2 regions of the Streptomyces sp. NPDC046203 genome follow, and region 2 is predicted to be linked to the other one. Evidence: riboswitches for the same ligand, from Rfam matches in the RefSeq annotation. Region 2 holds a riboswitch; the other holds the start of a gene.
The links. Region 2 has a riboswitch for glycine ahead of gcvT (glycine cleavage system aminomethyltransferase GcvT). Riboswitches for the same ligand answer to the same signal wherever they lie in the genome.
Positions count from the first base shown of each region.

Region 1: it holds a riboswitch for glycine, as region 2 does, so the genes downstream of both, gcvP (aminomethyl-transferring glycine dehydrogenase) here and gcvT (glycine cleavage system aminomethyltransferase GcvT) in region 2, are expected to answer to the same signal.

Region 1 covers NZ_JBEYZX010000015.1:1,405-16,675, forward strand. The annotation lists gene ABZ990_RS14390 (mannose-1-phosphate guanyltransferase) at 1-2,209, shown strand, start outside; gene ABZ990_RS14395 (DUF881 domain-containing protein) at 2,322-3,254, shown strand; gene ABZ990_RS14400 (small basic family protein) at 3,251-3,583, shown strand; gene ABZ990_RS14405 (DUF881 domain-containing protein) at 3,850-4,698, shown strand; gene ABZ990_RS14410 (FHA domain-containing protein) at 4,889-5,710, shown strand; gene ABZ990_RS14415 (MerR family transcriptional regulator) at 5,741-6,481, shown strand; gene ABZ990_RS14420 (bifunctional nuclease family protein) at 6,548-7,021, shown strand; gene ABZ990_RS14425 (MerR family transcriptional regulator) at 7,401-8,024, shown strand; gene ABZ990_RS14430 (DNA polymerase IV) at 8,171-9,694, shown strand; gene ABZ990_RS14435 (PRC-barrel domain-containing protein) at 9,862-10,236, opposite strand; glycine riboswitch at 10,350-10,449, shown strand; gene gcvP (aminomethyl-transferring glycine dehydrogenase) at 10,628-13,513, shown strand; gene ABZ990_RS14445 (DUF5999 family protein) at 13,808-14,014, opposite strand; gene ABZ990_RS14450 (hypothetical protein) at 14,480-15,118, opposite strand.
Region 2 covers NZ_JBEYZX010000003.1:233,677-248,947, reverse strand. The annotation lists gene ABZ990_RS04375 (hypothetical protein) at 1-656, shown strand, start outside; gene ABZ990_RS04370 (PaaI family thioesterase) at 899-1,324, opposite strand; gene ABZ990_RS04365 (aromatic ring-hydroxylating dioxygenase subunit alpha) at 1,321-2,550, opposite strand; gene ABZ990_RS04360 (TetR/AcrR family transcriptional regulator) at 2,732-3,397, opposite strand; gene ABZ990_RS04355 (hypothetical protein) at 3,514-3,753, opposite strand; gene ABZ990_RS04350 (L-serine ammonia-lyase) at 3,911-5,296, opposite strand; gene glyA (serine hydroxymethyltransferase) at 5,693-6,949, opposite strand; gene gcvH (glycine cleavage system protein GcvH) at 6,960-7,337, opposite strand; gene gcvT (glycine cleavage system aminomethyltransferase GcvT) at 7,483-8,616, opposite strand; glycine riboswitch at 8,774-8,880, opposite strand; gene ABZ990_RS04330 (AAA family ATPase) at 9,301-9,930, shown strand; gene ABZ990_RS04325 (enhanced serine sensitivity protein SseB) at 10,240-10,980, shown strand; gene ABZ990_RS04320 (enhanced serine sensitivity protein SseB C-terminal domain-containing protein) at 11,240-12,055, shown strand; gene ABZ990_RS04315 (ABC transporter permease) at 12,423-13,424, shown strand; gene ABZ990_RS04310 (ABC transporter substrate-binding protein) at 13,546-15,271, shown strand, end outside.

The DNA of each region.
Region 1 (15,271 bases), on a different contig from region 2:
GAGGGACGACGCGTTCCTCGTGATCTCCGGCGACGCGCTCACCGACTTCGACCTCTCCGACCTGATCGCCTTCCACAAGGAGAAGGGCGCTCTCGTCACCGTCTGCCTCACCCGGGTCCCCAACCCGCTGGAATTCGGCATCACCATCGTCGACGAGCAGGGCCGGGTCGAACGGTTCCTGGAGAAACCGACCTGGGGACAGGTCTTCTCCGACACCGTGAACACGGGTATCTACGTCATGGAGCCCGAGGTCTTCGACTACGTCGAGGCGGACGTCTCCGTGGACTGGTCGGGTGATGTCTTCCCCAAGCTGATGAAGGACGGCAAGCCGATCTACGGCTATGTCGCCGAGGGCTACTGGGAGGACGTCGGCACGCACGAGAGCTACGTCAAGGCACAGGCCGACGTCCTCGAGGGCAAGGTGCAGGTCGACGTCGACGGCTTCGAGATCTCCCCGGGCGTCTGGGTCGCCGAAGGAGCCGACGTCCACCCCGACGCCGTCCTGCGCGGACCGCTCTACGTCGGCGACTACGCCAAGGTGGAGGCCGGCGCCGAGATCCGGGAGCACACCGTCATCGGCTCCAACGTCGTCGTCAAGACGGGCGCCTTCCTGCACAAGGCCGTCGTCCACGACAACGTCTACATCGGGCAGCAGTGCAATCTGCGCGGCTGTGTCATCGGCAAGAACACCGATGTGATGCGGGCCGCCCGGATCGAGGACGGCGCGGTGATCGGGGACGAGTGCCTCGTCGGTGAAGAATCGATCGTGCAGGGCAATGTGCGGGTCTACCCGTTTAAGACGATCGAGGCCGGCGCCTTCGTCAACACGTCCGTCATCTGGGAGTCCCGGGGCCAGGCCCATCTGTTCGGGGCCCGTGGCGTGTCCGGCGTCATCAATGTGGAGATCACCCCCGAGCTGGCCGTCCGGCTGGCCGGCGCGTATGCCACGACCCTGAAGAAGGGCTCGACCGTCACCACCGCGCGCGATCACTCCCGGGGTGCCCGGGCGCTCAAACGCGCGGTGATCTCGGCGCTGCAGGCCAGCGCCATCGACGTACGCGACCTGGAGAACGTACCCCTGCCGGTGGCCCGTCAGCAGACGGCCCGCGGCAGTGCCGGCGGGATCATGATCAGGACCTCGCCCGGGGTGCCCGACTCCGTCGACATCATGTTCTTCGACGGGCGCGGTGCCGATCTGTCGCAGGCCGGGCAGCGCAAACTGGACCGGGTCTTCGCCCGTCAGGAGTACCGGCGGGCGTTCCCCGGCGAGATCGGCGACCTGTCCTTCCCGGCCAGCGTCTTCGACTCGTACACCGGCTCGCTGCTGCGGAACGTGGACACCACGGGGGTCGCCGAGGCGGGCCTCAAGGTCGTGGTGGACGCCTCCAACGGCAGTGCCGGACTCGTTCTGCCCAGTCTGCTCGGGCGGCTCCAGGTCGACTCGCTGACGATCAACCCGGGGCTCGACGAGTCCCGGCCGACCGAGTCCGCCGAGAGCCGGCGGGCCGGGCTCGTCCGGCTCGGCGAGATCGTGGCGTCGGCGCGGGCCGCCTTCGGGGTGCGTTTCGACCCCGTGGGCGAGCGGCTCTCGCTCGTCGACGAGCGGGGCCGGATCATCGAGGACGACCGGGCGCTGCTGGTCATGCTGGACCTGGTGGCGGCCGAGCGGCGGTCCGGCCGGGTCGCGCTGCCGGTGACGACGACCCGGATCGCCGAACAGGTCGCGGCGTACCACGGCACCCAGGTGGAGTGGACGACGACCTCGCCCGACGATCTGACCCGGGTCGGCCGTGAGGAGTCCACGATCTTCGGCGGCGACGGCCGCGGTGGATTCATCGTGCCCGAGTTCAGCAGCGTCTTCGACGGAGCCGCGGCCTTCGTCCGGCTGATCGGTCTGGTGGCGCGGACTCAGCTCACCCTGAGCCGGATCGACGCCCGGATCCCGCGGGCCCATGTCCTCAAGCGGGACATCCCGACACCCTGGGCGGTCAAGGGGCTCGTGATGCGCCGGGTGGTGGAGGCGGCCGGGGACCGCAGCGTCGACACCACCGACGGCGTACGGGTCGTCGAAGCCGACGGACGGTGGGTGATGGTGCTGCCCGACCCGGCGGAGGCCGTCACTCATCTGTGGGCCGAAGGACCCGACGACGCCTCGGCCCAGACGCTCCTCGACGAGTGGTCGGCCGTGGTCGAGAGCGCAGGTCACTGAGGAATCGCGGCCCGCTCGGGGCCGCGCGGCCGGGAGACGGGCGCCGCCGTCTCCCGGCTCGCCGGGTGGGGCCATTCGGCGGTACGGCCGACGACGTGCGACGATGTGCGGCATGTCGCAGCAGCCCCCCGTTCGGAGCACAGGTACCTCACCGCCGCGTCCGGACGCTTCCATGTCGCTGCTGAACAATGTGATCGACCACGCCCTGGACGACGGCTACGCCGAGGCGTCCGCCCGGCGCGCCGCCGAGGGCGGGGGAGTGCCCCGCACCATCAAGGCCAAGCTGGGCCTCGCGGCCGGCCTGGTCCTCGCGGCGGCGGTGGTGACGCTCGGCGCCGCCGAGGCCCGGGTGTCCGCACCCGTCGTCGCCAAGGAACGCCAGGATCTGATCGACCGGATCGAGTCCGAGACCTCGGCGGCCGACGAGCTGGAGCAGGACGTCGAGGGCCTGCGGACCGAGGTCGGCGCCCGGCAGCGCAAGGCGCTGAGCCGGCACGGCGGTGACCAGGCGGAACTGGTGGCACTGCTGTCCGGCGCGACGCCCGTGCGGGGACCCGGTCTGAAACTCGTCGTGGACGACGCCAAGGAGGCCGCCACCGGAGGCGGCGGCGGTCCCCGGGAGAGCGCCGGCTTCTCGGACACCGGGCGGGTGCGCGACCGCGACATGCAACGGATCGTCAACGGCCTGTGGGAGTCGGGCGCCGAAGCCGTGGCGATCAACGGACAGCGGCTGACCGCCCTGTCCGCGATCCGGGCCGCGGGCGACGCCATACTGGTCGACAACAAACCGCTGGTGCCGCCGTACACCGTGCTCGCCGTGGGCGACGGGAAACGGCTGAGCACGGCGTTCCAGGACAGCGCCGACGGGCAGTACCTGCACGCGCTGCGGGAGAACTTCGGGATCCGTACCAGCATCTCGGCGGAGGGCGACGTGCGCCTGCCGGCCGCGCCGAGCCTGATCGTACGTACAGCAGAGCCGAGGGGCACCGGGGCGGCCAAGGCCACCGGGCGGGCCGCGGCCGACACAGGGAAGGGCACATCTTGATCGCCGTACTGGGCCTGATCGTGGGAGTCGTGGTCGGACTGTTGGTCCGGCCCGAGATTCCGGCGGTGGTCGAGCCCTATCTTCCGATCGCCGTGGTCGCCGCCCTCGACGCGGTCTTCGGTGGTCTGCGGGCCATGCTCGACGGGATCTTCGTCGACAAGGTCTTCGTGGTGTCGTTCCTGTCGAACGTGGTGGTGGCGGCGCTGATCGTCTTCCTCGGCGACAAGCTGGGCGTGGGCGCGCAGCTGTCCACCGGTGTGGTGGTCGTGCTCGGCATCCGGATCTTCTCCAACGCGGCCGCCATCCGGCGCCACGTCTTCAGGGCGTGACGGCGATGAGCGAGTCCAACGGGCCCGAGAAGGCCAAGGAGTCCGACGAGGTCGGCAAGGCGAGTGAGCCCGGCATGGCCGACGCGTCGCCCGTCGAGCCGGGCGACCCGTCCGAGGCCGCCGGCAAGCCCCGCGAGAGCGGGGAGAGCGGCGAGGGCGGCCGGAGCCGTGTGAGCGGTGAGGAGGCCGCAGGTCAGGGCGGGAGTGCCGACGGCGGCCCGCGCGACGGCGCCACCGACGGATCGGGGGCGCCCGAGCCGGCCCCGCTGCCCAAGGAGAGCCCGGCACCGAGGAGCACCTCGCCCCATCTGGTGCGACGGGCCCAGCCGCTGCCCGAGCCGCAGCCCCCGCAAGCGTCCCCGCGGGTCCCGCCGCCGCCCCTGCCCGACCCGGGCGTGACCGGCCGGCAGCGGCTGGTGGCCGCGCTCTGGCCGCCGCGGGTCACCCGGGCCCAACTCGTCGTCGCGCTGCTGCTGTTCGTGCTCGGTCTCGGCCTCGCCATCCAGGTCAGGTCGACCAGCGACAACAGCGCGCTGCGCGGCGCCCGCCAGGAGGACCTGGTGCGGATCCTCGACGAGCTCGACGACCGCACCCAGCGCCTGGAGGACGAGAAGACCCGCCTGGAGAAGCAGCGCTCCGAGCTGGAGTCCAGTTCGGACCAGGCCGAAGAGGCGCGCAAGCAGACCCGGGAGAAGGAGCGTCAGCTCGGCATCCTGGCGGGTACAGTCGCCGCCGAGGGGCCCGGGATCACGCTGACGATCTCGGACGCCTCCGGAGCCGTGGAGTCGGACATGCTGCTCGACGCGATCCAGGAGCTGCGGGCGGCCGGCGCGGAAGCGATCCAGGTCAACGAGGTGCGTGTGGTGGCCGACAGCTATTTCTCGGGCAGCGGACGCGATATGCGGATCGATGGAACGGCGACGGCCGCTCCGTACGTCTTCAAGGTCATCGGCAAGCCGGAGGATCTCGAGCCCGCGCTCAACATCCCCGGCGGCATTGTCCAGACACTGGAGAAGGAGCAGGCCACGGCCACGGTGGAGCGTTCCGAGAAGATCGTCGTCGACGCCTTGCGACCTGCGAAGCGGCCTGACTACGCTCAGTCGTCCTCGCAGTGAGGCGGGGGGTGATGACGGTGGCACGGCAAGGTCACGGCCTTGCGGGGGGTCGCCGCACCACACTGGTGGTGCGTGATGGAAACTGTCGAGTGGATACGGACGTTGTCCAGATGTCCGGGTCGGCAGGTGTGTTGAGTCAGGGTTCGTCCTGCCCCACGGGCGGGTCTGTTTCGGTCAAGGGGAATCGCCCGTGAAGTTGTTTGCGAAGTTGTTCGGCAAGAGCGGACGCGAGGACGGCGGCAACGCCAGGCACCGCGCGTCGCGACACGCCCAGAACGAGGAACAGGGTGCGGAGCGCCCCCTCTTCCGTGACGAGGTCGCCGGTGGCGACATTTCGGGCACTCAGGGCGCGTCTTCTGTTGACCCTGCCGGTGCCGCGCGCATAGGTTTCGGGGAAGCATCAGCCTCGGGTACGGGTGGACAGTCCACCGCCGACCCGTACGCGACCCAGACCTCCGCGGGTCAGCCGCGGCCGGAGGACGCCTCCATGCCGGTGTGTACGAGGTGCGGCCACCGCAATACGGTGGACAGCCGCTTCTGTTCCCACTGCGGTGCGCCGCTGCGGGCCGGAGCGGTCGCGGAGCGCGCGTCCGAGACGACCTCGACGATCTCCATCTCGGGTCTCGAGGCGTACGACTCCGAGGTGACCGGCCAGATTCCGGCGCTGTCGCCGGAGGCCCTGGCGGCCGTCGAGGCACTGCCCACCGGTGCGGCGCTGCTCATCGTGCGCCGCGGCCCGAACTCGGGCAGCCGCTTCCTGCTGGACGGCGAGCTGACCACGGCCGGCCGCCACCCGCAGAGCGACATCTTCCTCGACGACGTGACGGTGTCGCGTCGGCACGTGGAGTTCCGGCGTCAGCCTGACGGCACGTTCAAGGTGAGCGATGTCGGCAGTCTCAACGGCACCTACGTCAACCGTGAGCCGATCGACTCGGTCGTGCTCTCCAACGGGGACGAGGTGCAGATCGGCAAGTACCGGCTCGTGTTCTTCGCGAGCCAGCGGGGCGTGTGACACGCCCCGGAGAACCTTCAGGGAAGGTCCATGGTGCGTACAGCGTCGGGCGGTGCCGGCTTCGGCACCGCCGCAGGCGACGGTCTCGTCAGCATCGGCACGGTGCTGGCGAGGCTGCGCGACGAGTTTCCCGAAGTGACCGTTTCCAAGATCCGGTTCCTGGAGGCCGAGGGGCTCGTGGAGCCCCGGCGGACGGCCTCCGGCTACCGCAAGTTCAGTGCGCAGGACGTGGAGCGGCTCGCCCAGATCCTGCGGATGCAGCGGGACCACTATCTCCCGCTGAGGGTGATCCGCGAGCATCTCGACGCCCTGGCCCGGGGTGAACAGGTCGTCCTGCCCGCGCCGGGCCAGCCGCAGGATCCGCTCGACGGACCCGGGGAGCCGGACGGTGAGCGCCCGACCGCGGCGCGACTGGGCCGGATCGAGCTGCTCGCCGCCGCCGAGGTGACGGAGCCGGAACTCGCCGCGTGGGAGTCGTACGGCCTGATCGCCCAGGCCGCGGGCGGCGGATACGACGCCGAGACCGTCACCGTCGCCAAACTCCTCGCGGATCTGGGACGATTCGGCCTGGAACCGCGCCATCTGCGGGCCGTGAAGGCCGGCGCCGACCGCGAGGCCGGGCTGATCGAGCAGATGGTGGCGCCGTTGCGGCGGCACCGCAACCCCCAGACCCGGGCCCACGCCGAGGCCACGGCCAAGGAACTCGCCGGACTCTCGGTCCGGCTGCACGCCGCGCTGGTCCAGACCGCACTCGGTATTCGGCCACAGTGACCCCCGCGGCGGCCCCGGATTCGTCCCGACTACCCAAACCGGTCGGGCACGGCCTAGGGTTGCTGTGTGAACGAGCTCGACGTTGTGGGTGTCCGGGTGGAAATGCCCTCCAACCAGCCGATCGTGCTCCTGCGTGAAGTGGGAGGCGACCGGTACCTCCCCATCTGGATCGGACCGGGCGAGGCGACCGCGATCGCCTTCGCTCAGCAGGGCATGGCCCCGGCCAGGCCGCTGACGCACGACCTTTTCAAGGATGTGCTGGAGGCCGTGGGGCAGGAGCTCACCGAAGTCCGCATCACGGATCTGCGGGACGGGGTCTTCTACGCCGAGCTGGTCTTCGCCAGCGGTGTGGAGGTCAGCGCCCGGCCTTCCGACGCGATAGCGCTGGCGCTGCGCACCGGCACGCCGATCTACGGCAGCGACGGTGTGCTGGACGACGCGGGGATCGCGATTCCGGACGAGCAGGAGGACGAGGTGGAGAAGTTCCGCGAGTTCCTCGACCAGATCTCGCCGGAGGACTTCGGGAGCGGCAACCAGTAGGCGTCCCGCCGGACCTGCCCAGGCGGGACGGAGGGGACCGCTGAGAGCCGGCCCCGTCCCCAGGGGCCCGGACCCGGGAGCCCGCCCCTCTCCCCGTACGCCGGGGCTTCGAGCGTGGGCTCCGGACGGGCTGCGGACGGGCTCCGGACGGTGGGCTTGGCGGTGATGCCGCCGGGGTCACGGGAGCCGCTCGCCAGGGTCGCCGGCGCCGCCGACGGAGGCGGCCCGAGGGCATTCGAGTAGCCTTTCCCCGCGGAGCGGTACGCAAAACCACTCTCAGGGTGATTATCACTCGGCGTGCCGAGTGTGGCGATCGTTGACGCACCCCGAGTGACTGCCTACCTTCGTGTGGGCAGGTCAAGGACGGAGGGTCGGCGTGATGAGCAGCGGCGACGGTACGGCAGAGGGCTTCCGGGGGCGTGCGCTCGGGGAGCCGGGGCCGTATCCGCTTCACAGCAGGGTGGGCGGCCTCGGAACCGACCCGGGCACGCGCACGACGGTCGACTCCGACGCGGTCGGCTATCGCGGCCCCACGGCCTGCGCGGCGGCCGGGATCACCTATCGGCAGCTGGACTACTGGGCGCGCACCGGGCTCGTCGAGCCGAGCGTGCGGCCCGCGTACGGATCCGGCACACAGCGGCTCTACAGCTTCCGGGACGTCGTCGTCCTCAAGATCGTCAAGCGTTTCCTGGACACCGGGGTCGCGCTCCAGAACATCCGGGCGGCAGTGCGGCACCTGCGGGACCGCGGTTTTTGCGATCTGGAGCGGATGACGCTGATGAGCGACGGCGCGACCGTCTACGAGTGCTCCTCCCCGGACGAGGTCGTCGACCTGCTCCAGGGCGGCCAGGGCGTCTTCGGTATCGCGGTGGGCGTGGTGTGGCGGGACGTCGAGGCGGCGCTCGCGCAGCTGCACGGCGAGCGGGTCGACACCGGCGAGACGCTGGTCGGGCACAATCCCGCCGACGAGCTGGCGCGCCGGCGCCGCGACAAGGCCGTCTGACCCGTCCGGCCCCGTCTCCCCGTCGCGTGCCTCGCCTCGTGCCCGGTGTGCCGCGTATCCGGCGTACCCCGGCATACCGCGTCCACACGGGGCGGGTGAACGGGTGTGCGAGTCGATTGTCAGTGGCGTAGGGCAGCATCGGAACCGTGAGAGCCGCGCCCACGATCCTGCATCTCGACATGGATGCCTTCTTCGCCGCCGCCGAGCAGGCGTCGAAGCCCAGCCTGCGCGGGAAACCCGTGGTCGTGGGCGGGCTCGGGCCGCGCGGAGTGGTCGCCACCGCCTCGTACGAGGCACGGCGCTTCGGCATCCACTCGGCGATGCCCATGGGGCAGGCCCGGCGGCTCGCGCCGAACGCCGCGTACCTGGTGCCCCGCTTCACCTTCTACCGGGCGATCAGCGGGCAGGTCATGGAGCTGCTCGGGCGGCTCTCCCCGCTCGTGGAACCGCTGAGCCTGGACGAGGCCTTCGTCGATCTGGAGGCCGGGGGCGTGGCCGACGACAGCGCGGGCGCGCGGGCGGCGGGGGAGCGGCTGCGGCGGGACATCCTGGCGACGACCGGGCTCAGCGGCTCGGTCGGTCTGGCCGGGTCCAAGATGCTCGCGAAGATCGCCTCCGAGGAGGCCAAGCCGGACGGCCTGCTGCTGATCGAGCCGGGCACGGAACGCGAGCTGATCGGGCCGCGGTCGGTGCGGATCATCCCCGGGGTCGGCCCGGCCACCGGCGAGCACCTGCGGCGGGCCGGGATCGTCACCGTCGACGAGGTGGTGGAGGCGGGGCAGGACGAGCTGGTGCGGCTCCTGGGACGGGCGCACGGGACCTCGCTGTACGCGATGGCCCTCGGGCGCGACGACCGGCCCGTGGTGGCCGAGCGCGACGCCAAGTCGGTGTCGGTGGAGGACACCTTCGACGTGGACCTGCACGACCGGCTGCGGATCCGGCTCGAGGTGGAGCGGCTGGCCGAGCGGTGTGTGGGGCGGCTGCGGGGGTCGGGGCACTCCGGGCGGACGATCGTCCTGAAGGTGCGGCGGTACGACTTCTCGACGCTGACCCGCTCCGAGACGCTGCGCGGGCCCACGGACGACCCGGTGGTGGTGCGGGAGGCGGCGGCGCGGCTGCTCGACCTGGTGGACACCACCGGCGGCGTACGGCTGCTGGGGGTCGGGGTGAGCGGGCTCGCGGACTACACGCAGGAGGACCTGTTCGCGCAGGCAGAGGCGCGGGCGGAGGCGCAGGCCGGAGCCTTGGCGGGAGTGCCGGCCGGAGCCCGGGCGGAGGCGCGGGCGGAGGCACAGGCGGAGGCACAGGCGGAGGCGGCGCACGCCGGAGCGCGGGCCGGGGCTGGGGTCGGGGCGGGGACCGAGCCCGGGACGGAGACACCGGCGGAGGCGGACGCGGGTGCGCGGCCGTCCGAGGAGCCGGCCGCCGCGCTGCCCGAGGCCGCCCCCCGGCCCGCCGAGCGGCGCTGGGCGCCCGGCAACGACGTCCGGCACGCCGCGTACGGGCCCGGCTGGGTACAGGGCAGCGGCGTCGGGCGGGTCACCGTCCGTTTCGAGGAGCCGGGCTCCGCGCCGGGCCGGGTGCGCACCTTCGCCGTCGACGACCCGGAGCTGGAACCCGCCGATCCACTGCCGCTGGTCCCGGGCGGCGCGACGGGCGCGTCCTCCTAGGGACGGTGTTCGGCCCCTTAGGGACGGCGTTCGAACCTTCCCGGAAGCATGCCGGGTCCGCCTGTTCCGAACGTCCTACCTGACGGAAGTCTCCCGACTTGGCACACCAGGTGACGGACTCTGGACCGAACGGGTGTCCGGCGCCCGCATGCCGCCTCCCGGCCCGCTCACCCCTCCTCCTGGCCCGCCAGGCGGCCGAAGTCGTGTTCCACCACGGCCGGGGGCGCGGGCGGCAGGGTCAGGTTGTAGTGGCGGTAGAGCTGAAGCTCCTGTTCCGGGGAGAGGTGCCGGCCGACCCCGAAGTCCGGGGCGTCCTTGATCAGGGTGCGCTCGTAGGGGATGTGGAGGCCGTCCGCCACCAGCTCGCTGGGCTCCAGCGGGACGAAGGCGTCCCGGCTGAACAGTCCGGTGCGTACGGCGGCCCATTCGGGGACTCCCGTCGCGTCGTCCAGGTACACCTCGTCCACAGTGCCGATCTTGTGCCCGTTCCGGTCGAACGCCTTGCGGCCGATCAGGCTGCGCGGATCGATGTCGGTCTGCACGGTCCCTCCAGCGGGTCGCGACTGCTCTGCACCACTACGAAAAGGCACATCCGCGATGTCGGCCACTTGAGCGATGGGGGAAGCATCCTCGCTGGTAGGCTGGTTATGGCTGTCGACCCCGCGCGGGAGAGTCCTCCGGAAGAACGTTTTCGGAGGCGCCGAAGGAGCAAATCCTCCCCGGAATCTCTCAGGCCCCCGTACCGCGCGGACGAGGTCACTCTGGAAAGCAGGGCGGACGTCGTACGGCATCCGTCCTCACCGACGGTGAAAGCCGGCCCGCCGCGAGGCGTGCCGGTGAAGCTCTCAGGTCGAGATGACAGAGGGGGAGGTCGTCCGGGCAACCGCGCCGCGGTGCCCCTCGCAGGTCGTGACGACCAGGAGGCCCCCGTACATGACCGCCAACCGCACTTCGCTCTCCGAACTCGAGCAGGGTATTCCGTTCGAGCAGCGGCACATCGGACCCGACACCGAGGCGCGGGCCAAGATGCTCGCCCAGGTCGGTTACGGATCGCTCGACGAGCTTACGGCCGCCGCCGTGCCTGACGTGATCAAGAACGCCGAGGCGCTGGCCCTCCCGGCCGCCCGCACCGAGGCCGAGGTACTGGCCGAGCTGCGCGTCCTCGCCGGCCGCAACCAGGTCCTCGCCCCGATGATCGGCCTCGGCTACTACGGCACCTTCACCCCGCCGGTGATCCTCCGCAACGTGATGGAGAACCCGGCCTGGTACACCGCCTACACGCCGTACCAGCCGGAGATCTCGCAGGGTCGCCTGGAGGCGCTGCTCAACTTCCAGACGATGGTCGCCGACCTGACCGGGCTGCCCACCTCCGGCGCCTCGCTGCTCGACGAGGGCACCGCCGCCGCCGAGGCCATGGCGCTGTCCCGCCGTGTCGGCAAGGTCAAGAACGGCGTCTACCTGGTCGACGCCGACGCCCTGCCGCAGACCATCGCCGTCATCGAGACCCGCGCCGAGCCCACCGGGGTCGAGGTCGTCGTCGCCGACCTGTCCGCCGGCATCCCGGCCGAGATCGCCGAGCGCGGTGTCTTCGGCGTGCTCCTGCAGTACCCGGGCGCCTCCGGTGCCATCCGCGACATCAAGCCGGTCGTCGACCAGGCCCACGAGCTCGGCGCGATCGTCACCGTCGCCGCCGACCTGCTCGCGCTCACCCTGCTGGCCTCGCCGGGCTCCCTCGGCGCCGACATCGCCGTCGGCACCACCCAGCGCTTCGGCGTCCCGATGGGCTTCGGCGGTCCGCACGCCGGTTACATGGCCGTCCAGGAGAAGCACGCCCGCTCGCTGCCCGGCCGCCTCGTCGGCGTCTCCGTCGACGCCGACGGCAACAAGGCGTACCGCCTGGCGCTGCAGACCCGCGAGCAGCACATCCGCCGCGAGAAGGCCACCAGCAACATCTGCACCGCGCAGGTGCTGCTCGCCGTCATGGCCGGCATGTACGCCGTCTACCACGGCCCCGACGGCCTGCGGCAGATCGCCGAGCGGACCCACCGCTACGCCGCGATCCTCGCCGCCGGTCTGCGCGACGGCGGTGTCCAGCTGGCCCAGGGCGCCTTCTTCGACACCCTCACCGCCAAGGTGCCCGGTCGCGCCGACGAGATCGTCGCCGCCGCCCTTGCCGGCGGGGTCAACCTGTACCGCGTCGACGCCGACCACGTCTCCGTCTCCTGCGACGAGACGACCACGCGCGAGCACCTCGCCGCCGTCTGGGCCGCCTTCGGCGTCACGGGCGACATCGAGGCCCTGGACGCGGCCACCGAGGACGCGCTCCCGGCCGACGCGCTGCGCACCGACGCGTACCTGATCCACCCGGTCTTCCACGCGCACCGCTCCGAGACCGCGATGCTGCGCTACCTGCGCAAGCTCTCCGACCGCGACTACGCGCTCGACCGCGGCATGATCCCGCTCGGCTCCTGCACCATGAAGCTGAACGCGACCACCGAGATGGAGCCGGTGACCTGGCCCGAGTTCGGCCAGATCCACCCCTTCGTGCCGATCGAGCAGGCCCAGGGCTACGTCACGCTCATCACCGAGCTGGAGGAGCGCCTGGCCGAGGTCACCGGCTACGACAAGGTGTCGATCCAGCCGAACGCCGGCTCCCAGGGCGAGCTGGCCGGTCTGCTGGCCGTCCGCGCCTACCACCGCGCCAACGGCGACACCGAGCGCACGGTCTGCCTCATCCCGTCCTCCGCGCACGGCACGAACGCGGCCTCCGCCGCGATGGCCGGCATGAAGGTCGTCGTCGTCAAGACCGCCGACGACGGCGAGGTCGACGTCGAGGACCTGCGCGCCAAGATCGAGAAGCACCGCGACGAGCTCGCCGTGCTGATGATCACCTACCCGTCCACCCACGGTGTGTTCGAGGAGCACGTCTCCGAGATCTGCGGCATGGTGCACGACGCCGGCGGTCAGGTGTACGTCGACGGCGCCAACCTCAACGCCCTGGTCGGCCTCGCCAAGCCGGGCCACTTCGGCGGCGACGTCTCGCACCTCAACCTGCACAAGACCTTCTGCATCCCGCACGGCGGCGGCGGCCCGGGCGTCGGCCCGGTCGGCGTGCGCGCGCACCTCGCCCCGTACCTGCCCAACCACCCGCTCCAGGCCACCGCGGGCCCGGAGACCGGCGTCGGCCCGATCTCGGCCGCTCCGTGGGGCTCGGCCGGCATCCTGCCGATCTCGTGGTCGTACGTCCGGCTGATGGGCGGCGAGGGCCTCAAGCGCGCCACCCAGGTCGCCGTCCTCGCGGCGAACTACATCGCCAAGCGCCTGGAGCCGCACTTCCCGGTGCTCTACACCGGCCCGGCCGGTCTGGTCGCCCACGAGTGCATCGTCGACCTGCGCCCGCTGTCGAAGGAGACCGGGGTCAGCGTCGACGACATCGCCAAGCGTCTGATCGACTACGGCTTCCACGCGCCGACCATGTCGTTCCCGGTCGCCGGCACGCTGATGATCGAGCCCACCGAGTCCGAGGACCTGACCGAGCTGGACCGGTTCTGCGACACCATGATCGCGATCCGTGCCGAGATCGAGAAGGTCGGCTCGGGCGTCTGGCCGGCCGACGACAACCCGCTGCGCAACGCCCCGCACACCGCGGCCGCGCTGGGCGGCGAGTGGAACCACGCGTACACGCGCGAGGAGGCGGTCTTCCCGGCCGGCGTCTCGACGGCGGACAAGTACTGGCCGCCGGTGCGCCGGATCGACGGTGCCTTCGGCGACCGCAACCTGGTCTGTTCCTGCCCGCCGCTGGACGCGTACGACAACTGACGTCCGCTACGGCGACAGCCGGCGTCCGCTGTGACAGTCGGCGTCTGCTGCGACAGCCGGCGTCCGCTACGGCGACCGACGTCTGGGGCCGGCCGCCTCGGCGGCCGGTCGTCGGTGGTCCGCCGGTGGTCCGCCGGTTGTCGGTGGTCCGGCCTCTCGCCGGGGTGCATGCGCGTGTACCTCGGCCGGGGTTCAGGCGGGTGCGGGACACCCGAGGCGTACACAAGAGGGCCGGCCCGGAGAGATCTCCGGGCCGGCCCTCGGCTCGTTCCGCGAGCCCCGGTCGAGCCCCGGTCAGGCGGCCGCCGTCACGGCGGCGGCCGTCGGCGGGCGGTGCGGGGCGATGATCTGCCCGTTCGGCAGCAGCTCGCCGGTGTCCTCGAAGAGCAGGACACCGTTGCACAGCAGGCTCCAGCCCTGTTCCGGGTGATGGGCCACGAGAAGAGCGGCCTCCCGGTCGGCGGAGTCGGCGGTGGGACAAGCAGGCTTGTGCTGGCACATGGGCGGAGTCTCTCGCTGTGTCGTGGTGGATGTCCTGCGGCGCTTTGCTGGCATGGCCGCCCCCGTAGGTCGGTTGGGTTCCGGTCCCAGTCTTGCCTCACGAACGACGTTCCGCAGGTATTTCGCGGCACCTCGTCCTCTTCCTTGATGACGCGTCACCCGCAGGGGCGGTTCGCTTCAACTGCACCGCCTCTTCGGGGGGTTCACAGTGGTCCAGGCGGGCTAGTCCGATCGGGAGAGGCGTCGGACAGCAGTGCGCCCAGGGTGCCGGGGCGGGACCCGGCACCGTGTCGCCGTGTCGCCGTGTCGCCGTGTCGCAGTGTCGCTGTGACGGTGGCGTGCGGGGCGTGAGCGGTGTGCGGGGCGTGTGCGGCGCGTTTGGCGAGGCGTGAGCGGTGTGCGCGGTCGCGGGTGGCTGTGGGTTTGCTTCCCGGGCGGCCGCGCATGGCCGTACGTACCCCGTCGTCAGGCCGTGGCGGAGTCGAGCAGGGGCGGCGGCGGGAGCCGCAGCCCGATCACGGGCAGCAGATCGGCGGCCCGGTAGAGGTGGTGCGCGGCGAACCCGGGAGGGGCGGGGGACAGCGGCACGAGGAGATCGGCCGGCCCGGGCGCGGTGCCGGTGCCGTCGGACTCGACGTCGGTGTGCAGCCACAGGGCCAGCATGTACAGGCCCGGGACGCCGAGCAGCCTCGGCTGGTACGGCGTGCCGAGCGCGTCGGCCTGGGCCAGCGCTCGCTCGGTGGCCGGGACGTAGGGCCCCTCGAAGAAGTGGGAGAAGGACCAGCCGTCCGGCGTGAGCGTGGTGTCCGCCGCCGCGATCGACCGCTCCCCGCAGCGGATCAGGAAACGCCAGCCCGCCAGCCGGGTGCGGGGCGGTGCTCCGGTCGTCCGTCCGGCCGGCCCCGAGGCCGTCCCGGTCCCTCCGGCCGCCCCCGCGCCGTGGGACCCGCCGAGCAGGTGGAAGGGCAGGGGAAGTTCGGCACTCAGCGGTCCCTGGACGGCCCGCAGGGCCGGGGTGCGTGGCTCGCGGACCGCCGCCGGGGAGCCGAGGGCCGTCAGGACGCAGCGGAGAGCCGGTGCGGGAGCCGGACAGAGACGGAGCATGGTGGGTCGCCTCTCACTCAGGAGACACGGAGTCAGGCACGGAGTCAGGCACGGAGACACGAGGACACAGAGACACGAGGACGCGGTGAAACGGTGAAGCGTGGCGGGTGCGACAGCGCTGTCGGCGACGGGGCCGGAGAGGCGGGCCACGAA
Region 2 (15,271 bases):
CCCGCGTCAAGGTGAACGGCGGGAAGCCGGTCGTGATCGGGGTCGCGAACGGGGTCAAAGTGCCCACCTCCTTCAGGCTGACGACCCCCTACAAGGTGAAGTGGACGGACGTATTCCTGTATCGCGGCAAGACGCACAATCGGCTGTGGCACTCCATCGAGACGAGCGACTGTGGTGTCGTGCTCTCGCCCTGTGACGTCACCGAGACGATGTACTTCAACCCGAGCCTGTGGGACCTGCGCAACAGCGAGGCCGGGGCCTGGAAGGTCGCGGGCGAGGTGCGTTTCAAGGACGGCACCGGTGACATCGACGACGTGGGTCAGACGGTCTACGTCAAGCGCAACTCCCGTCTGTCCGTGAAGGCTTCGCCCAAGCCGGTGGCCAAGGGTGGCACGCTGACGGTGACCGGAAAGGTCACGCGGGCCAACTGGGAGACCCGGAAGTACGTCTCGTACGAGGGCCGCAAGGTGAGCCTGCAGTTCAAGCCGGCCGGCGCCACCTCGTACACCTCGGTGAAGACGGTGTACGCGAACGGCAAGGGTGACCTCAAGGCGACCGTGAAGGCGTCCAAGACGGGTACGTGGCGCTGGATGTACGGCGGCAACACCACGACCGGTGCCTCGACTTCGGCCGGGGACTACGTCGTGGTGAAGTGACCTCCCCAGGTCACCTCGCCGCCCGGCCCGAGGCGCTCGCCTGAAGGGCCGGACGGCGACGGAAAGGGTTCGTGCTGCAGTCGTACCGCAGCCGACCGCGATGTCGGAGGCGGCGCGAACCCCTTCCCTTCTTCCCGGCGTTCCCGGCGTTCTGCGCCGGTCGAGAGCCGGACGAGAGCGTCGAGCGGATACGGAGGCGCGTCCGCTCCCCAGCGGCGGACGCGCCTCCGTAAGAGGGGGGCTCAGCCCTCCTTCTTGCCCGCGCTCACGATCGTCCCCTGCGCCACCGCGACCAGGCGCTCCTCGCCCTGCTCCGAGACGACGTAGACCGAGCACTGGCACACGGCCTGGCGCCGGGTCGTGGCGGTCGCCTCGGCGCGGGCGACGACGACCTCGCCCACGGCCGGCCGCACATAGTTGATCTTGTATTCGGCGGTGAGCGCGTCACCGCCGAGGGCGAGCCCTCCGGCGAAGGTCAGCGCGTTGTCGGCCAGGTAGCTGAGGACCCCGCCGTGGACGAAGCCGTGCTGCTGCTGGATCTCGGGCCGGTTGACGACGCGGATCTCGGCCGTGCCGGGTCCCACGGCGGTGAGTTCGGCGCCCAGGAACATGCTGAACGGCTGGGCCTGGAAGATGCCGTGCGCGAAAGCGTCGAGGTCCGTGGTCATGAGTGCTGTCCTGTCGCTCGGGGGGCGGTGGGGGGAGTGGGGCTCGCGGGAGCGGCCGAGGAGTCGGTGTCCGGGGTGGTGGTGTCCGGGGCGGCGGGGTCCGGGTCGGTGAGCCGTTCGTCGATGTTGTCCTGGAACATCGCGAGCAGACCCTCCGCGAGGCCCAGGACGTGGTGGTCGCTGCCGCCGTGGAGCAAGGTGCGCTGCACGTCCTCGGCGATGGCGAAGTCCTCCTGGTCGAAGACCGTGTCGTTCGTGAACTCGAAACGCTTGGCCAGCGCGCTCTGCCCCGCCGATCCGGGGAAGTCGCCGTCCCGGTACAGCATTTCATGGGTCCAGATGGTGCGGTCCGGAGCGAGGGGCCAGAACGTGTTGATGGACACGTAGTCCGGATGCAGGATGAAGAAGGTGTTGGGGAAGAGCGTGTAGTACACCGAGGCGTAGTCCAGGATGCGCCACTCCTCCTGGGGCTTCGTCGCCGTCTCGACGATGTTGGTACGCGCCGCGGACAGCCGGATGTGCGGTCCGTCCTCGTCGTGCGCGATCACGCCCTTCTTGAAGGCGAAGGCGAGGGTGTCCCGGTGCAGATACGGGACGTGGTAGCCCTCCAGATACGTCTTGATCAGCAGCTTCCAGTTGGCTTCCTTGACCACCTTGGTCTTCTTGTACCGGACCAGCGAGGCGACGTCGAAGTTCACCAGGTCGTCGTGGAAGGTCCCGAGGAAGCCGGGTATGTCGAGCGTCTCGCCCGGCGTACGGCCGACCCAGATCAGACCGCCGGACTCGGCGGCGGGCAGTTCCACCAGCCCGTAGTCGCAGGTCTTGACGCCGGGGAAGTCATGGGCGCGGGTGATGCCCTTCAGCGCGCCGTCGAGCCCGTATATCCAGCCGTGGAAGGGGCAGATGAAGTTCTTCACCGTGCCCGTCGGCTGGTCGGCGAGCCGGGCTCCGCGATGGCGGCACTGGTTGTAGAAGGCGCGGACCCGGCCGTCCTCGCCCCTGACCGCGATGAAGGGGAACTGGTCCCAGTCGCTGGTGAGATAGGCCCCGGGCTCGGCGAGCGCGGAGGCGTGCCCCGCGATCAGCGGATACCGGGAGAAGGCCGAGGCGATCTCCCGGTCGAGGAGGGCCTCGTCGGTGTACTTCGTCACCGGGATCGTGACGACCTCGTCGAGCATCTTCTCGTCCCGGCGTGTCTCGCGCAGTGCGAGAAGCCGCTCGATCATCGCCACTTGCTCACTTTGCCGCATGGGGCCCCCGTCGCAGGTCAAGCTCTGAATCCACGTTCAATTCATGGTACGGAGGGTGCGGGGGTGAGGCAATGAGCTTCCGTAGTACGGGATTTCGGCCGGGCGGGGCAGGGGTCGGCGGGACGAGGGTCGGCGGGGCAGGGGGCGGCGGTACGGATCAGGCGCGATCGGCCGGTCGGGCGGGGCCGGCCGGGAGGGGGCGGGAGGGGGCGCCGCCGAGGGCGCGCAGACAGAAGGCGCGGATCTCGGCGACCAGTTGCTCGTCGGGCACCTCCGCTTTCTGCGAGACCTCCGGCGAGAGCCTGCCGACCAGCGCCTCGGAGATGGCGCCGATGGCGGCGCCGGCGGAGACGGCCGCGTTCTGCGGGGCGAACAGCCCGTCCGCGACGCCGTCGCGGACGACGCCCTCGCACACCTGCGCGTACTCCCGCCGGTACGCCAGCCGTTCCCGCTCCACCACCGGCGAGACCGGTTCGAAGAGCAGGGCCCACGCCAGCCGCCGCCCGCGCAGGGCGCGCCGCGTGAACGTGTCGGCGAACGCTTCGAGCCGGGCCCCGGGATGCGCGGGCGCGGCGTCCACCGCCTCGCGTACGGCGGCCAGTTCCCGCCCCGCGGCCCGGCGGAAGACCTGGGCGAGCAGCTCGTCCCGGCTGCCGAAGTACGAGTAGAGAGAGCCCGCGCTCACCCCGCACGCGGCGGCCACCGCGGCCACCCTCGCCCCGGCGAACCCCTCCCGGGCCACGAGTTCGTGCGCGGCCCGCACGAACGCCTCTTCCTTCGTGCGCGCGTGCCGCTTCGTCCGTTCCGTACGCCGGTACACCATGGCGGGAGCAGGGCCTTCCGTGTCGTTGCAGGGAAGCAACAGTGAACCAGGGAAACCCTCGTGGGGTGGGCGGTCCGGGGGCGGGGCTCGGCGGGAGGCGCGGCGCGGCCCCGGGGTCAGCGCCTGAGGATCGCGCGCTTGGCCTCGACGGCCGCCGGATCGACCGGGCCGTGCTCGCGCTCCGCGTCCTCGATGAGCTCCCGCAGCCGGTCCCGCTCCAGCCTGCGCCGGTCAGGGGAGTCGGCAGGTGTGGACATGCCTTGTTCGTCCGTGCGTACCGTGAGCGCGGCGAGGGCGCCTTCGCGGAGTACGTCTTCGCGGAGCGCGTCTTCGCCGGGCGTCGGAGGGGCGGCCATGGGATCGAGCGTACCGAGGCTCGTCGGGCGGAACGCCCACCCGCCCGCCCGGCCCCGCCGCCGCCCCCGTACGAACGCCGAAGGCCCCGACCGCGCCGAACGAGACAAGCGCGGGTCAGGGCCTCAGAGCCTCAGGGGCGTACCCCCAGGCGAGGACTCAGCACTCGATGATGTTCACCGCGAGCCCGCCCCGCGCCGTCTCCTTGTACTTCACGCTCATGTCCGCGCCCGTCTCCTTCATGGTCTTGATGACCTTGTCCAGGGAGACCATGTGGCTGCCGTCGCCGCGCAGCGCCATCCGGGCCGCCGTGACGGCCTTGACCGCCGCCATGCCGTTGCGCTCGATGCACGGGATCTGGACCAGGCCGCCGACCGGGTCGCAGGTCAGGCCCAGGTTGTGCTCCATGCCGATCTCGGCCGCGTTCTCCACCTGCTCGGGGGAGCCGCCGAGGACCTCGGCGAGCGCGCCGGCGGCCATCGAGCAGGCCGAGCCGACCTCGCCCTGGCAGCCGACCTCGGCGCCGGAGATGGAGGCGTTCTCCTTGAAGAGCATGCCGATGGCACCGGCGGCGAGGAGGAAGCGGACCACGCCGTCCTCCTTCTCCTCCTCGGAGGCGCCGCCGGCCGCGAAGTTCATGTAGTAGTGCAGGACGGCGGGGATGATGCCGGCCGCGCCGTTCGTCGGGGCGGTGACCACCCGGCCGCCCGCCGCGTTCTCCTCGTTCACCGCCATCGCGTAGAGGGTGATCCACTCCATCGCGTGCGCGGCCGGGTCGCCCTCGGAGCGCAGCTTGCGGGCGAGGGTCGCGGCGCGGCGGCGGACCTTCAGGCCGCCGGGCAGGATGCCCTCGCGGGACATGCCGCGCGCGATGCAGGCCTGCATGACCCGCCAGATCTCCAGGAGCCCCGCGCGGATCTCGGCCTCGGTGCGCCAGGCCTTCTCGTTCTCCAGCATCAGCGAGGAGATCGACAGACCGGTCTCCTTGGTGAGCCGGAGCAGCTCGTCGCCGGTGCGGAAGGGGTGGGTGAGGGCGGTGTCGTCCGGGATGATCGGGTTCTCGCCGGCCACCGCGTCCTCGTCGACGACGAAGCCGCCGCCGACCGAGTAGTACGTCTTCTCCAGGAGCGGTGCGCCCTCGATGTCGTACGCGAGGACGGTCATGCCGTTGGCGTGGTACGGCAGGGCCTTGCGGCGGTGCAGGATCAGGTCGTCGTCGAACGAGAACGGGATGTCGTGCGCGCCGAGCAGGTTGATCCGGCCGCTCGACTTGATCCGCTCGAACTCGCCGTCGGCGCTCTCCACGTCCACCGTGCGCGGCGAGTGGCCCTCCAGGCCCAGCAGGACGGCCTTCGGGGTGCCGTGGCCGTGGCCGGTCGCGCCGAGGGAGCCGTACAGCTCCGCGCGTATGGAGCCCACGTGGGCGAGCAGCCCCTCGTTCTTCAGCCGCCGGGCGAACATCCGCGCCGCGCGCATGGGGCCCACCGTGTGGGAGCTCGACGGGCCGATACCGATCGAGAACAGGTCGAAGACCGAGATGGCCACGGGAACTCCTTGTGGGGGCTGGACGCCATTGTCTGCCGGGGTGGTGCAGAACGTGCCGTGAAAGATGTGCGGGGACAGCGGGGACAGCGGGGACAGACGTGGGTGGGGCACCGCGCGCGCTGGCAGGCTCACTGTCCAGTGTGCGTGGTGCCCCGGGGGTTTCGTACGGACGAACCGGAGAACAAAAGCGTACGAAATTATTTCTTCAGGATCTTCTTGATCTTTCCGAGCTTTCAGCCTGGTCAGGGCCGCTGGGCTCGCCGGACTCGTCGGACTCGCCGGGCTCGTCGGGCTCGTCGGAACATCCCGATGACCGATGTGGATCGTGCCGGTCCGGCGGACCAGCGGGGCCCGTGCGACCGGCTCATGATCGCCTCGGGCCCCGCAGGATCACTACTACAGACCGGGGTACAGCGGGTGCTTGTCGGCGAGCGCCGTCACCCGGGCCTTCAGCGCCTCGGCGTCGAAGCCGGGCTTCAGCGTCTCGGCGATGATGTCGGCGACCTCGCGGAAGTCCTCGGCCTGGAAGCCGCGGGTGGCGAGGGCCGGCGTGCCGATGCGCAGACCGGAGGTGACCATCGGCGGGCGCGGGTCGTTCGGAACGGCGTTCCGGTTGACCGTGATGCCCACCTCGTGCAGCCGGTCCTCGGCCTGCTGGCCGTCCAGCTCCGAGTTCCGCAGGTCGACCAGGAGCAGGTGGACGTCGGTGCCGCCGGACAGCACGGAGACACCGTGCTCCGTGACGTCGTCCGCCACCAGGCGCTCGGCGATGATCCGCGCGCCGTCCAGGGTGCGCTGCTGGCGCTCCTTGAACTCCTCCGAGGCCGCGACCTTGAAGGAGACGGCCTTGGCCGCGATCACGTGCTCCAGCGGGCCGCCCTGGAAACCGGGGAAGACCGAGGAGTTCAGCTTCTTCGCGAACTCCTTCTTCGCCAGGATGATGCCGCCGCGCGGGCCGCCGAGCGTCTTGTGCGTGGTCGAGGTGACCACGTCCGCGTACTCGACCGGGTTCGGGTGCAGACCGGCCGCGACCAGACCCGCGAAGTGGGCCATGTCGACCCACAGGTACGCCTCGACCTCGTCGGCGATCCGGCGGAACTCGGCGAAGTCCAGCTGACGCGGGTAGGCGGACCAGCCCGCGATGATCACCTTGGGGCGGTGCTCCTTGGCGAGGCGCTCGACCTCGGCCATGTCGACCCGGCCCGCGTCGTCCACGTGGTACGCGACCACGTTGAACTGCTTGCCCGAGAAGTTCAGGCGCATGCCGTGGGTCAGGTGGCCGCCGTGGGCCAGGTCCAGACCGAGGATCGTGTCGCCCGGCTGGGCGATCGCGAACAGGGCGGCCTGGTTGGCGGACGCGCCGGAGTGCGGCTGCACATTGGCGTACTCGGCGCCGAACAGCTCCTTGATCCGGGCGATCGCGATCTGCTCGGCGACGTCGACGTACTCGCAGCCGCCGTAGTAGCGGCGGCCCGGGTAGCCCTCGGCGTACTTGTTGGTGAGGACCGAACCCTGAGCCTCCATGACCGCGACCGGAGCGAAGTTCTCCGAGGCGATCATCTCGAGGGTGTTCTGCTGACGGCGGAGCTCGGCGTCGACGGCGGCGGCGACGTCCGGGTCCAGCTCGTGGAGGGGAGTGTTCAGAAGCGACATCGAGTGATCCTTAGTTGCCCGAGAACTCGGTGTACTCGTCGGCGGAGAGCAGATCGTCCGGCTCCCCGGTGACGCGTACCTTGAAGAGCCAGCCACCCTCGAACGGAGCCGAGTTCACCAGCGACGGGTCGTCGACGACGTCCTGGTTGGCCTCGACGACCTCGCCCGTGACCGGGGAGAACAGGTCGCTGACGGACTTGGTGGACTCCAGCTCGCCACAGGTCTCGCCCGCGGTCACGCTCTCACCCACCGCCGGCAGCTGCGCGTACACGACGTCGCCGAGGGCGTTCGCCGCGAACTCCGTGATGCCGATCGTGGCGACGCCGTCCTCGACGGCCGACAGCCACTCGTGCTCCTTGCTGTAGCGAAGTCCCTGGGGGTTGCTCATGGCGTGATTCTCCTGGATCGGGGGAGTGCGGATGAACGGGGGTCTTACGGGATGAGACGGAAGGTGAGACGAATCACCTCAGCGGCGTACGCCAGGGCGCGCGGTCCGGCCCGGACTCGGGCGCCCCTGGGCGTACGACCGCGGTCTACTTCTCGCGCTTGTAGAAGGGCAGCGCCACGACCTCGTACGGCTCGTGGGTGCCGCGCACGTCGATGCCCACGCCCGCCGTGCCGGCCTCGGCGAACGCGGCGTCCACGTAGGCCATGGCGATCGGCTTGCCGAGCGTCGGGGACGGCGCGCCGGAGGTGACCTCGCCGACGACCTCGCCCGCCACGACCACGGACATGCCCGCGCGGGGCACCCGGCGGCCCTCGGCGATCAGGCCGACCAGCTTGCGCGGCGGGGCGGTCTCGGCCGCCGCGGCGGCCTTCTCCAGCGCCTCGCGGCCGACGAAACGGCCCTCGTTCGTGGTCTTCTCGAACTTGACGACCCGGCCGAGACCGGCGTCGAAGGGGGTGAGGGCGGTGGTCAGCTCGTGGCCGTACAGCGGCATGCCCGCCTCCAGGCGCAGCGTGTCGCGGCAGGACAGACCGCACGGGACCAGACCGGCGCCGGCGCCCGCCTCGGTCAGCGCCTGCCACACGCCCTCGGCGTCCTGCGGCTTCAGGAACAGCTCGAAGCCGTCCTCGCCGGTGTAGCCCGTGCGGGCGATCAGCGCGGGCACGCCCGCGACGGTGCCGGGCAGACCCGCGTAGTACTTCAGACCGGCCAGGTCGGCGTTGGTGAGCTTGGCCAGGATGCCGGCGGACTCGGGGCCCTGGACGGCGAGCAGGGCGTACGCGTCACGGTCGTCGCGGACCTCGGCGTCGAAGCCGGCGACGCGCTCGGTCAGCGCGTCGAGGACGATCTGCGCGTTGGAGGCGTTGGCCACGACCATGTACTCGGGGGCCTCGGTCTCACCGAGGCGGTAGACGATCAGGTCGTCGAGGATCCCGCCGTCCTCCTGGCAGATCATCGTGTAGCGGGCGCGGCCGTTGCCCACCGTGGAGATGTTGCCGACCAGCGCGTAGTCCAGGAACGCGACCGCCTGCGGACCGGTGACGGTGATCTCGCCCATGTGCGAGAGGTCGAACAGACCGGCCTTGGTGCGGACCGCCGTGTGCTCCTCGCGCTCGCTGCCGTAGCGCAGCGGCATGTCCCAGCCGGCGAAGTCGGTCATGGTCGCGCCGAGCGAGCGGTGGAGCGCGTCGAGGGCGGTCAGGCGGGGGGCAGTGCTCATGGGGTGACTCCCGGGTCCCAGGCGTGCGGGGGCACGACATGCATGACGGTGAGGACATCCTCCCCATCTGTCATGGAACCTGAGAGGTTCACCGAGGAGTTCCCCGGCTTGCACCTTGGGTGGGGGCGCGACGGCGCGCCCCGCTTTTCAGATCTGCCTCGTCCGCGCGGTACGGGGCCTGAGAGATTCAAGGGAGGTACTTGCTCCTTCGGCGCCCGGCGCACGGCGTATGCCTGTGCCCCGGAACTCTCCCGCGCGGATTCGAGCGGCCGGTATGCGGTTGTACGCGCTGGTGGCGCGGGTACGCGCTCGTGCGAGCGAGTGGCGCGCTCATCATTGCACGGCGGGTCCGCCCGGCAAATCGCTTGTGTCCCATTACCGTTTCTTTACACTTTGTGGGCAGGGTCCTGGCGGGCCCGATCGGGGTTCCGGCATGTCCGACAGGGGGAGATGGCGATGGCGATCCGGCACACCGGTGCGTATACGGCGGACTCCGGCTTACCGCTGCGGCGAGCGGTCGCGGGGCCCCGCCTCCCGGCCCGCACTCCAGGCCGCCTCCCAGGCCGTGCCCCGGGCCGAGTCCCCGCCCCCGCGCCCGCCCCGGACACCGCCCCCGACACCGCCCCCGCCCCCGCCCGTGGGCGGCGGGCTCGCGGGGTGGGGCGCGAGGGGACGCGCGACGGGGTGCGCGAGGCGGTACGGGACAGAGCCCGGGCCCGCACCCGGCGCCGCGGCCGGTTCCTGCGCGACCTGCGCGAGCGCGGCGGGCAGAGCCCCCGCGTCCTCACCTTCGCCGCCGGGGACGTCGTGGTGGTCTCCGGGCTGCCCGGGGCCGGGAAGTCCACGCTCATGGGCCGGGTCGCCGGCGGCCGGGCCGTCGACTCCCAGGACACCCGCGAGCGCTGGGAGGCCCGGCTGCCCCGCTTCCTGCCGTACGCCCTCTACCGTCCGCTCGCCCGCATCGCGCACTACGCGGGACTGCGCCGCGCGCTCGCGGCCGGCGCCGGGGTGGTCGTCCACGACTGCGGCACCCAGTCCTGGGTGCGCGGCTGGCTCGCCCGGGCGGTCCGGCGGCGCGGCGGCGCCCTGCATCTGATCCTGCTCGACGTCGACCCGGCGACCGCCCTGGACGGCCAGCGGGCCCGCGGCCGTACGGTGTCCGGCTACGCCTTCGCCCGGCACCGGCGCGCCGTCGGCCGGCTGATCCGTACCGCCGCGTCCGGCGCCCTGCCGCACGGCTGTGCCTCGGTCACCCTGCTCGACCGGGAGGCGGCCGACGCGCTGCGGAGGATCGACTTCCGGGAGCTCGTATGACGCGCGCGCGTGACGAAACCCGACCCCCTCCCGCTCCCCGTGGCCGGGGCGCGCCGTTAAGGTGCTGATCGCACCCGTGTGGCCCGGCGGGCAGGGGCCGGCGGGGCCGAGGGGCCGGGCCGACGCCGTGGCGGGCGGGAAGCCGCGCCGGGCGGACGCCGGGCGGGTCGAGAAGCCGGGGAAGCCGGAACACCGGAGAACCGGGAAGCCGGAGGACCGGGAAACCGGGTCAGCCGGAAAGTCGGGAAGCCGGGCCGTGAGGTCCGGGAGCCGTGGAGCCGTGAAGGCGCGAAGGGGACGAAGAGCAGCGTGGACGTGACGTGGCCGGGCAATGAACTCGAGGAGATACTGGCCGCCTCGCTCGGCAACCCCGCGGCGGGTGGCCGGCTGGTCGAGGTGCTCGGCCGCAGCAACGTCTGGATCCCGCTGCCCAATGGCGGCGGCCCCGACAGCCCCGACCTCGATCTGCCCACCCTGGAACTGGACGGCGCCGCCTATGTGCCCGTCTTCAGCTCCGAGCGGGAGTTCCGCGCCTGCGTCGGCGACCACATGTCGTACACCGTCGCCCCCGCCCGCGAGTTCGCCCGGGGTCTGCCCCCGCAGCTCGGCATCGCCGTGAACCCCGGCGGCACCATCGGCGTCCCGCTGCCGCCGCCCGCCGTCGTCGAACTGTGCCGGGTCGGCCGCAGCGAGTTGGACGGACCGGCCGCCGGCGGCCGGGTCCGTCTGTTCGAGCCCGACTGGCAGGACGACCCGGTCGACTTCCTGTCCGCCGCGTCGGCCGAGTTCGAGGCCACCGGAGTCGTCGCCACCGCCCGGCGGGCCCTCGCCAGCGTCGAGGGCACCGAACCCGCCCTCTTCGTCGGCGTCCAGCTCGTGGAGGGGACCGAGCCGGACCTGACGGTCCCGCTGGACGCCCTCGGCCGCGCCCTCGGCCGGGTCGAAGTCGCCTGGCCCGTCAACCTCGTCCTGCTCGACGTGGCCCAGGACCCGGTCGGCGACTGGATGCTGGAGAAGGTGCGCCCCTTCTTCCAGCGCGCCGCCGTGTGACGGACCCCCGCTTTAAGCTGAACTCATTCAAGACGCACGGATCCGGCCCGGGCGCGGCGGATCCGGCCCGGTGGGGCCCGGTCCGGTAGGGGCCGGTCCGGCTTCGCCCGGACGCATCCGTACGACCGGGCGACCAGCCGTACGTACGGCCAAGCGGCCAAGCGGCCGGGCCACCGGCCGTACGACAGCGAAGCGATACAGCGACACAACGACATCCGCGACAACCGCGGCGACACGGACAAGAGGGGCGGGACCGAGGGTGAGCGCGTCAGGCACCGCTGCCGCCGGACAGGTCGAGCACATGCTGCGCGAGGTGACGCCGGGGCGTCACGACGCCTACGAGCGGCTGTTGTACTCCCTGGCCGGCTCCGAGGTCTGGATGCTGCTCTGGCAGGGCACACCCGGCGCCCCCGACGCCCAGTACGGGAACATGGAGGTCGACGGCTTCGGCTACGCCCCCTGCGTCACCTCCGCCCAGGAACTCGCCGCCTCCGGCTGGACCCGCGCCCACGAGCGCATCGGCGGCCTGGAGATCGCCCGTGCCCTGTTCCCCGACCGCTGGGGCATCTGGCTCAACCCGCACGCCCCCGGCGGCGGCGTCGGCATCCCCTGGGCCGACCTGCGCCGCGTCGCCACCGGTCTGGACCGGATGCCCGCCGGACCGCTGCGGCTTTCCGAACCGTCGCTGGAGATGCCGCACTTCTACGCGCTTTTGTCGCAGAACGCCCATCGCACCCCGGCCGTCCGCTCGTTGCGCCGCGCCTGGGTGCAGCCCGCGCTCGGCTCCCCGTACCTCGCCATCGGTCTGGACCTCTACGACTCCTCGCCCGCCGCGGTCGAGTCGGTGCGCGCGATGATGCGCCAGACGGTCGGCGCCGTCCCCGACGGCCTGCCGGTGTCCACGGTCGCCATGTCCGATCCGTACGACCCGGTCGCCCTGTGGCTGTACGCGCACGCCCGGCCGTTCTACGACCGTGCCGCGCACGTCGCGCCCGTCGCGCCCCTCACGCCCGGTTACGGCTATCCGCCTGCCGCGCCGGGACTCGGAGCCTCCGTCGCCCCGCACGCCTACTGACGAGTAGTCGGTCGGTCCGCCATAGGTCCGTCACCAGTCCGCCGAATCGTCCGTTTCCACCCTTCCTGCCGCCCCAATTCGCGCCCGTCACGGCGCGGTTGGGGCGGTTGTCCGTTCTGGCCGAATAGTGTCCGAGATGGTCCGCTGAACCAGCCGGAACGTTCGGATAACGGAAGACAACGAACCGCATCACGGTTGCGCAACCATTCCCCACCAGGTCTGGCGGGTGATCGCGGGCCATTGAAGACTCCCCGGAACACCTGGCATTCGGTTTCTTCCGAGCCGGTGTCCAGCAGTTGTTCCACCAAGCCGCTACCCGCGGCGGTCAAGGGCCGGCGACCCGGCGGCCGAGAGGGGTCCTCACCAGATGACGGCACCACAGCAGGAGACGAGTGCGGCCGAACAGGCCGGCGCCGTCGACGCCGTCCCCGGCGCGGCGGCCAAGGCCATCGAAGGCCGTTCCCTCTGGCAGATCGCGTGGACGCGGCTGAAGAAGGACAAGCTCGCGCTCGCGGGCGGCTGCGTCGTCGTCTTCCTGATCCTGGTCGCGGTCCTGGCGCCGTGGATCGTGGCGGCGTTCGGCCACCCGCCGAACGAGTTCCACGAGGACCAGATCGACGCCCTGTTCGGCACCCCGGTCGGCAGCTGGGGCGGCATCAGTTCCGACTTCCTGCTGGGAGTCGAGCCGGTCAACGGCCGCGACGTGTTCAGCCGCATCGTCTACGGCGCCCAGATCTCGCTGCTCGTCGCCTTCCTGGCGGCGGTGTTCGCGGTCTTCCTCGGCACCATCCTCGGCATCGTCGCCGGCTACTTCGGCGGCTGGATCGACGCCGCGCTCAGCCGGGTCATGGACGTCATGCTGGCCTTCCCGCAGCTGCTGTTCACCATCGCCCTGGTCTCCGTGCTCCCCAACGAGCTGCTCGGCCTGACCGGTTCGGGCGTCCGCATCGCCGCCCTGGTCGTGGTCATCGGCTTCTTCGGCTGGCCGTACGTAGGCCGTATCGTCCGAGGTCAGACGCTCTCGCTGCGCAACCGTGAGTACGTGGAGGCCGCCCAGAGCCTGGGCGCCGGCCGGCTCTACATCCTGCGCCGCGAGCTGCTGCCCAACCTGATCGCCCCGATCACCGTCTACGCGACGCTGATGATCCCCACCAACATCCTCACCGAAGCGGCGCTGAGCTTCCTCGGCGCGGGCGTGAAGCCGCCCACCGCCTCCTGGGGACAGATGCTGTCCAAGGCCGTCAACACCTACGAGTCGGACCCGCTGTTCATGGTGATCCCCGGCCTCGCGATCTTCATCACCGTCCTGGCGTTCAACCTCTTCGGCGACGGCGTGCGCGACGCGCTCGACCCGAAGGGTTCGCGCTGACCCGTTCGCCGACGCGACACCACGAAAAGCCCTGCCCCTGCCGTTGCGACAGGGAAATTCTTCCTCGGCGGACCGACCCGAAAAAGGCCCCGCCCCTAACCCGGAGGTTGCCGGAACCATGATGAACACCTCTTCCAGGCGCAGGATCGCCGCGGGCGCGCTGCTCGCCGCGGCCACGATGGTCGCCACCACCGCCTGCGGCGGCGGCAACGGCTCGGACGACAAGGGCAAGGGCACCTCCGGCCTCGCCTTCAACGGCGCCGTGAACAAGGTCCTCAACGCCTCGGACAAGAAGGGCGGCGAGCTGAAGTTCATCGGCACGCAGGAGGCCGACTCGTGGGACCCGCAGCGCGGTTACTACGGCTTCGTGTGGGACTTCGCCCGCTTCTACACGCGTCAGCTGATCTCCTTCAAGGCCGCCCCCGGCGCCGAGTCGACCGAGCTGGTCCCGGACCTCGCCACCGACACCGGCAAGATCTCGGCCGACGGTCTGACCTACACCTTCACCCTGAAGGACGGGGTCACCTGGGAGGACGGCAAGCCGATCACCTCCAAGGACATCAAGTACGGCATCGAGCGCACCTGGGCGCAGGACGTCATCTCCGGCGGCCCGATCTACCTCCAGGGCGTCCTCGACCCCAAGAAGGAGTACAAGGGGCCGTACAAGGACAAGTCCGCCGACAAGCTCGGCCTGAAGTCGATCGAGACGCCGGACGAGAAGACCATCGTCTTCAAGCTCCCGAAGGCCAACGGCGACTTCCTCCAGATGCTGGCGATGCCCGCCGCCTCCCCGGTCCGCCAGGACAAGGACACGGCCTCCAAGTACGGCCTGAAGCCGTTCTCCTCCGGCCCGTACAAGTGGGACTCGTACACGCCGAAGAAGTCCATCAAGCTGGTCCGCAACGACAAGTGGGACGCCAAGACGGACACCATCCGCAAGGCGCTCCCGGACTCGATCAGCGTCACGTTCAGCACGAACGCCGACGACATGGACAACCGTCTGGTCGAGGGCGAGTACGACATCGACATCAACGCGACCGGTGTCGGCGCCGCGGCCCGCCAGAAGGTGCTCCAGCAGCACAAGGAGAACGCGGACAACCCGCAGACCGGCTTCATCCGGTACGCGGTCTTCCCGCAGTCGGTCATCCCGAACCTCGAGTGCCGCAAGGCCATCATCTACGCGGCCGACAGCAAGTCCCTGCAGACCGCCCGCGGTGGCCCGCAGGCCGGTGGCGACATCGCGTCCAACATGCTGCCGCCCATCGTCAAGGGCTCGGACGTGAAGGCCGACCCGTACGGCAAGCTCAGCGGCAAGCCGGACATCGCCAAGGCCAAGGACGCGCTCAAGAAGTGCGGCAAGCCGAACGGCTTCAAGACCACGATCGCGGTCCGCAACAACAAGCCGATCGAGGTCGCGACCGCCGAGTCGCTCCAGCAGTCGCTGAAGGCCGTCAACATCGACGCCCAGATCGACCAGTACGACGGCGCCCAGACCTCCGGCATCATCGGTTCGCCGAAGGTGGTCAAGGACAAGGGCTACGGCATCGTCATCATGGGCTGGGGCGCCGACTTCCCGACCGGTCAGGGCTTCCTGCAGCCGCTGGTCGACAGCCGCTTCCTCCTCGACTCGGGTAACAACAACTACTCCGAGACCAAGGACCCGGCCATCGACGCGCTGTTCGACAAGGCGCTGAAGGAGACCGACCCGGTCAAGGCCGGCGAGATCTACAAGGAGATCAACACCAAGGTCTCCGAGAAGGCGATCTACCTGCCGTTCACCCACGAGAAGAACATCATCTGGCGCAGCTCTCGACTGACCAACGTCTACACGGCCGACGCCTACAACG